One region of the Pseudomonas sp. ASL7 genome, then DNA from elsewhere that is predicted to be linked to it. Evidence: predicted binding sites of a transcription regulator. Region 1 holds the regulator's gene; the other holds the start of a gene.

Region 1 (3,749 bases):
GTCCTGACCGGACACAACGTCTTCTCTTTTATCGGCATGAATCTGCGGACCTTCACCCTGAGAGAGATGTTTTTGTGGATCTTTTTCTGCAAGTATCGCTTCACGGTCATGTTCGATGCCCGCAAAGCGATCTACCTGACTGGCCATAAGCACGAGCTTGAGCAGGTTGCTTTCAACTTCGGTGACCAATTGGGTCACACGCTTGATCACCTGGCCGGTGAGGTCCTGGTAATCCTGCGCGAGCAAAATGTCGTTGAGATTGCTCGACACGACGCGATTGTCTTCACGGCTGCGCGTCAGGAAACCGTCGACGCGCCGGGCCAGTTCGCGGAACTCTTGCGCACCGACTTCGCGACGCATGAACCGCCCCCAGTCCGTGCTCAAGGCCTGGGCTTCTTCGCTCAGGCTGTTGACCAGCGGCGTGGCGTTTTCCACCAGATCCATGGTGCGGTTGGCCGCCGCCTCGGTCAGCTTGACCACGTAGCCCAGACGCTCCGTGGCATCAGTGATCTGCGAGACTTCCTCGGCTTGCGGCATGGTCGGGTCAATCTGGAAATTGACGATCGCGCTATGCAGCTCCCGGGTGAGCTTGCCCACTTCCTGATACAGGCCGCGGTCACGGGTCTGATTGAGCTCATGGATCAATTGCACAGCGTCGCCGAATTTGCCTTTTTCAAGGCTCTCGACCAATTCGACCGCGTGTTTTTTCAGGGTCGATTCAAAATCGCCCAGTGAAGATTCTTTATGCTCCATAGCTCCCCCGTGGCGCAGTCCATCAACCGATGCGTTCGAAAATCTTCTCGATTTTTTCTTTCAACGCCTGGGCCGTGAAGGGTTTGACCACATAGCCGTTAACGCCGGCCTGGGCCGCTTCGATGATCTGCTCGCGCTTGGCTTCAGCGGTAACCATCAGCACCGGCAGGTGCTTGAGCTTTTCATCGGCGCGCACGTGGCGCAGCAGATCGATACCGGTCATGCCAGGCATGTTCCAGTCCGTTACCAGAAAGTCGATGCTCCCGCTGTTAAGAACCGGAATGGCAGTGGTGCCATCGTCGGCCTCGACCGTGTTGGTGAACCCAAGGTCACGCAACAGGTTTTTAATGATCCGCCGCATCGTTGAGAAGTCATCAACGATGAGGATTTTCATGTTCTTGTCCAATTCGACCTCCAAGCAGTCTTAAACGCGCCCAGCACCTGGACGCGCCATTTCAATCAATCTGGCAAAGCACTCAATGACTGTCTGGAGCACAACAGATCGAGACCGGCGCAGTTCAACACCACACCAGCCACGTTCGCAGTGTCCCCACACTGCCTTCAGCGCGCTCGCCACTCCCCCAAACGCCCCCGTAAACGGGCCGCGCACTGGCTATGTAACTGGCTGACCCGCGATTCACTGACCCCCAGGACCTCACCGATTTCCTTCAGATTCAGCTCTTCGTCGTAGTACAGCGCCAACACCAGTCGCTCACGCTCCGGCAAATTGGCAATCGCGTCCGCCAGCGCCGCCTGGAAGCGTTCATCTTCCAGATCGCGTGACGGCTCGAGATGAGCACTTGCGCCATCCTCGTGCAGCCCTTCGTGTTCGCCGTCCTGCAACAGATCGTCGAAACTGAATAAGCGGCTACCCAGGGTGTCGTTCAAAATCCCGTAATAATCGTCGAGACTCAATTGGAGTTCGGCCGCAACTTCGTGATCTTTAGCGTCACGACCGGTTTTAGCTTCAATCGAGCGAATTGCGTCGCTGACCATCCGGGTATTGCGGTGGACCGAACGTGGCGCCCAATCCCCCTTGCGGACTTCATCGAGCATTGCGCCGCGGATTCGAATGCCCGCGTACGTCTCGAAACTCGCGCCTTTGCTGGGGTCGTATTTGTTCGATACTTCCAGCAGACCGATCATCCCGGCCTGGATCAGGTCTTCGACCTGGACACTGGCCGGCAGACGGGCCAGCAAGTGGTAAGCAATGCGTTTAACCAGTGGCGCGTAACGCTCGATCAGCTCGTACTGCGCGTCACGTGCCGACTTCTTGTAGAAGTTGTAACCGCTGGCTGTCATAGAACCGGTCCTGCCGTTTGTTGCACGAGGCGCTCGACAAAAAACTCCAGATGCCCGCGGGGATTGGCAGGCAGCGGCCACGTATCAACCTTCTGCGCAATGGCCTTGAACGCCAGAGAGCACTTGGAACGCGGGAACGCCTCATAGACGGCACGTTGCTTCTGTACGGCCTTGCGCACGCTTTCGTCGTATGGCACTGCACCGACGTATTGTAAGGCGACGTCGAGGAAGCGATCCGTGACCTTGGTCAACTTGGCGAACAGATTGCGACCTTCCTGCGGGCTCTGGGCCATGTTGGCCAGGACGCGGAAGCGGTTCATGCCGTAATCGCGGTTAAGCAGTTTGATCAGTGCATAGGCGTCCGTGATCGAAGTCGGTTCATCGCACACCACCAGCAGGACTTCCTGCGCGGCGCGGACGAAACTGACCACCGAATCACCAATGCCCGCGGCCGTGTCGATCACCAATACGTCGAGGTTGTCGCCGATATCGCTGAACGCCTGGATCAGGCCGGCGTGTTGAGCCGGGCTCAGATGAACCATGCTCTGGGTGCCGGACGCAGCCGGGACGATGCGGATGCCGCCAGGGCCCTGCAACAGAACGTCGCGCAGCTCACATCGGCCTTCGATCACGTCGGCCAGGGTGCGTTTGGGTGTCAGTCCCAGCAGGACGTCGACGTTCGCCAAACCCAGGTCGGCGTCCAACAGCATGACGCGACGGCCGAGTTCAGCCAGGGCCAGTGACAAATTCACTGACACGTTAGTCTTGCCGACGCCACCTTTGCCGCCGGTCACCGCGATCACCTGTACGGGATGCATGCTGCCCATGTTATTTCTTTACCTTGTCTTGCATAGACGGAGGCCACATTACTGGCTGCGCGTTCACAGATGGAACAATGCATGGCAGACCATCGATGTAGGTATAAAAACTGTTCATTACTACCTCAGCCGACCTGTTTGGTCGGGCTGTGGTAAATATCAGCGAACATGTCAGCCATGGCTTCTTCGCTGGGTTCTTCCTGCATTTGCACACTCACGGCGCGACTGACCAACTGATGACGGCGCGGCAGATGCAAATCATCCGGGATCCGTGGGCCATCGGTCAGGTACGCCACCGGCAATTCATGACTGATGGCCAGGCTCAACACCTCGCCCAGACTTGCCGTTTCATCCAGTTTAGTCAGGATGCACCCGGCCAGCCCGCAGCGCTTGTAACTGTGATAAGCGGCCGTTAGAACCTGTTTCTGGCTGGTGGTTGCCAGAACCAGGTAATTTTTCGATTTGATGCCACGACCCGCGAGGCTTTCGAGCTGCATGCGCAGTGCCGGGTCGCTGGCCTGAAGGCCGGCGGTATCGATCAGCACCACGCGCTTGCGCAGCAATGGATCCAGCGCCTGAACCAGCGACTGGCCCGGGTCGACGTGTGTCACCGACACATTGAGGATCCGGCCGAGGGTCTTGAGCTGTTCCTGAGCACCGATACGGTAGCTGTCCATGCTCACCAGTGCGATGTTTTGCGCGCCGTACTTGAGCACGTAGCGGGCGGCCAGTTTGGCCAGGGTGGTGGTCTTGCCCATACCGGCAGGACCGACCATGGCAATCACACCGCCCTCTTCCAGAGGCTCGATCTCCGGTGTGAGGATCATTCGCGCCAGGTACGCCAGCAACATGCGCCAGGCCTGGCGGGGCTCTTCA
Region 2 (3,749 bases), 1.4 Mb from region 1:
GGAAGTGGCCGATCGGGTGCTGTTCTTTGATCACGGCAAATTGCTGGAAGACGCCGCGCCGGCGGAGTTCTTCGATGCGCCGAAGGATCCGCGTGCGCAGGCCTTTTTGCGGCAGGTTCTCTAGCTTCAGCGCCTGTCAGGCCGCCATCGCGAGCAAGCTCGCTCCCACATTGGTTTTGTGATCGACACACATCCCCTGTGGGAGCGAGCTTGCTCGCGATGGCATCACCTCGGTCCGGTGTGAACCGAGGTATCCGCATCAAACCTTGAACTTGCCCACCAGCATCTGCAGATGCGTGCCCAATCGCGCCAGCTCAACACTGGAGGCCGCCGTTTCTTCGCTGGCGGCCGACGTCTGCTCGGACACATCACGCACGTTCAGCACGCTCCGGTTAATCTCTTCGGCCACGGCGCTCTGCTGCTCGGCCGCGGCGGCGATCTGCTGGTTCATCGACTGGATCGCCGACACGGTGCGGGTGATGCTTTCCAGCGAGCCGCCAGCGCGACGGGTCAGTTCGACGCTGCTGTCGGTGAGGCTGCGGCTGTTGTCCATGATGGTTGCGACCTGCTGGGTGCCGGTTTGCAAGCCGACGATGAGTTCTTCGATCTCTTCGGTCGACTTCTGGGTGCGCTGGGCCAGGCTGCGTACTTCGTCGGCCACCACCGCAAAACCGCGGCCGGCTTCGCCGGCACGCGCGGCTTCGATGGCGGCGTTGAGGGCCAGCAGGTTGGTTTGTTGGGCGACGGACTTGATCACGTCGAGCACGCTGCCGATCTTGTCGCTTTCGTGCTTGAGGTGCTCCATGGCTTCGGTGGAGTTGCCGACTTCCAGCGCCAGGCGTTCGATCTGGGCGATGGCTTCGCCTACCACTTTGTCGCCTTCTCGGGCCTGCTGGTCAGCGGCGACGGCAGCTTCGGAAGCTTCTTCGGCGTTGCGCGCGACTTCTTGCACGGTGGCCGTCATTTCGTTCATCGCAGTGGCCACCTGGTCGGTCTCGACTTTCTGGCTGTTGACCCCGGCGCTGGTTTGCTCAGTGACTGCCGACAACTCTTCGGCGGCGCTGGCGATTTGCGTAACGCCATTGCTGATGCCGCCGATCAGTTCACGCAAGCCCAGGGTCATGCCCTGCATGGCACGCTGGAGCTGACCGAGTTCGTCGCGGCGTTCGGAGACAAGGTTGTGGGTGAGGTCGCCCGCCGCGACACGCTCGGCGACTTTGAGGGTCTGGGTGAGGGGGATCACGATCTGGCGAGTGATGGCCCAGGCGGCGAGCATGCCAAAAGCGAGTGCCAGGGCCGTGGCCAGCAGCAGCATATCCCGGGCGCTGGCGGCATTGGTATCGCGAACGAGGGTTTGCGAGACGATCAGTTTTTTACTGACGTCGAGCAGGATGTCGCCTTGCTCGGCCATGCGTTTGAGGGCGGCGGCGTTCGCGACCTGGGAATCGCGGAATTGGCTGACAGCGGCGCGATAGGCCTTGAGCGAGTCGGTGGCCTGTTGCAGGTTGGCTAGATGCTGTTCCGGCAGTTTGGACGGCAGGCTTTCGAGGTTTTTCAGGGCGTTGTCGATGGCGTCCAGCGCCGGTTGTTCGGCCTCGGTCTTGTCGCTGTAGGTGTAGCCGCGGACCTGGAAGCGCGCTTGCTGGATCAGTTTGCTCAGGTCGATCACGCTGTTGAACTGGGCGACGCTGTCGCCTTGCAGCATGGCTTTCTCGACCTCAGCCACGCGTGCCACTGCGTTATCGGCGGTAGCGCCGAGTTTGTTGCGAGCATCTTCGCGGTTCGCACCGGCCTGGATCAAGGCGCTAAAGGCTTGTCTGTACTGAGCGACGGCGGCCAGTTGCTGGTCGATCTTCGCCACGTCGGCGGGTTGCTCGATCATCTTGCGGGCGGTTTGCAGGCCTGCATCGAGTTGGCCGAGCAGATCGTTGACGGCGCCGGGGCCCTGTTCGCCGCGACGCATTTCGTAATTGAGGCGGGCGATGCGCAGGTCTTTGGTCAGCTCGTTGACGCTGGAAATGAAGCCCAGCTTGTCGCCGCGATTGATCACGCCATTCAGGCCGGTCCAGCCGGTGAAGGTGATCAACAAGGTTAAAAGCAGCACCAGGCCAAAACCGATACCCAGTTTGCGATTGACGCTGATGTTTCCCAGATTCCCGGCTAGCCATCCGTACATGCTGCATCTCCCTCGGACCAAACATTGGTTTTATGGGAAGTGTATCGGCTGGGCGGCGACATTCTGTAGGAGCGAGCTTGCTCGCGAAGGACGTTAACGATAACGCGTCCTTCCTGAATAACCGCGTTGCCTCAAGTTTTTCGCGAGCGAGCTCGCTCCTACAGGGTTGTGCGGTGTTAGAAGAGGCGGGCCAGGAGTGCAGTGACCGCGGTTTCGACCCGCAGGATGCGCTCGCCGAGTTGCACCGGTTGCAGGCCGGCCTTGCCCAGCAGGTCGATCTCGTAGGGGATCCAGCCACCTTCCGGGCCGATGGCCAGGGTCACCGGTTCGTCCAGGCCGCGAGGGCAGGGCGGGTAATTGCCGGGGTGGCCGACCAGGCCGAGAGTGCCTTCGGTAATCGCTGGCAGACGGTCTTCCACGAAGGGTTTGAAACGCTTTTCGATGACGATGTCCGGCAGCACGCTGTCCCGCGCCTGTTCGAGGCCGAGAATCAGCTGCTCGCGGATGGCCTCGGGTTCGAGAAACGGGGTTTGCCAGAAGCTCTTCTCGACGCGATAGCTGTTCACCAGCACGATGCGCGGCACACCCATGGCCGCTACGGTCTGAAACACCCTGCGCAGCATTTTCGGCCTTGGCAGGGCCAGGACCAGGGTCAGCGGCAGCTTGGCCGGTGGCGGTTGGTCGAGTGTGACGCACAACTCGGCTTCATCGGCCTCCAGGCGCAGCAATTGGGCAGTGCCCATCAGTCCGCCAATACGTCCGACTCGCAGGCTATCGCCAACAACCGAACGGTGAACCTCCTGCATGTGGGTCAACCGGCGATCGCGCAGGATGACCCTGTCGGCCGCAATGAAGTCGGCCTCTTCCAGGAGCAACACATTCACGGCTGGGTCGCTGGCGGCTGGTCGTTGTGATCGTCGGCCGGTTGGTCATCCGGGTGTTCACCGCGTTTGCTGATCAAGCCGCCGAACAGCACGCCAATTTCAAACAGCAGCCACATCGGGACGGCCAGCAAGGTCTGCGAGAAGATGTCCGGAGGCGTCAGGATCATGCCGACCACAAAGCAACCGATCACTACATAGGGGCGGATTTTTTTCAGGTATTTGACATCGACCACGCCAATCCACACCAGCAGCACCACGGCCACCGGTATTTCGAACGCCACGCCGAAGGCAAAAAACAGCGTCATGACGAAATCGAGGTAACTGGTGATGTCGGTCATCATTTCCACGCCGGCCGGGGTGGCGGAGGCGAAGAATTTGAAGATCAGCGGGAACACCAGGTAATAGGCGAACGCCATGCCGGTGTAGAACAGCGCGATGCTGGATATCAGCAATGGCACCGCAATGCGCTTCTCATGCTTGTACAGGCCCGGTGCGATGAAGCCCCAGATTTGATGCAGGATCACCGGAATCGCCAGGAACAGCGAGACCATCATGGTCAACTTCAGTGGCGTCAGGAACGGCGACGACACGTCGGTGGCGATCATCGTCGCGCCGGCCGGCAAGTAGGCACGCAGTGGCGTGGAGACGAAGGTGTAGATCTGCTGGGTGAAAGCGAACAACCCGGCGAA

Evidence for each region. Region 1 encodes FliA, which starts transcription of late flagellar genes. Its sites were predicted from a motif close to CTAAAGTTTNNNNNNNNNNNGCCGNTAA; they were not measured.
Region 2: AC1MDT_RS23695 (methyl-accepting chemotaxis protein) is a predicted target of FliA. The motif match lies at 2,218-2,245, and genes of this name have one in related genera.

The regions. Positions count from the first base shown of each region.
Region 1 is NZ_CM155279.1:163,738-167,486, reverse strand. Features, by position in the region: gene AC1MDT_RS00775 (protein phosphatase CheZ) at 1-753, opposite strand, end outside; gene AC1MDT_RS00770 (chemotaxis response regulator CheY) at 776-1,147, opposite strand; gene fliA (RNA polymerase sigma factor FliA) at 1,315-2,055, opposite strand; gene fleN (flagellar synthesis regulator FleN) at 2,052-2,882, opposite strand; gene flhF (flagellar biosynthesis GTPase FlhF) at 2,999-3,749, opposite strand, start outside.
Region 2 is NZ_CM155279.1:5,104,374-5,108,122, forward strand. Features, by position in the region: gene AC1MDT_RS23690 (amino acid ABC transporter ATP-binding protein) at 1-124, shown strand, start outside; gene AC1MDT_RS23695 (methyl-accepting chemotaxis protein) at 260-2,176, opposite strand; gene AC1MDT_RS23700 (16S rRNA (uracil(1498)-N(3))-methyltransferase) at 2,353-3,060, opposite strand; gene tatC (twin-arginine translocase subunit TatC) at 3,057-3,749, opposite strand, start outside.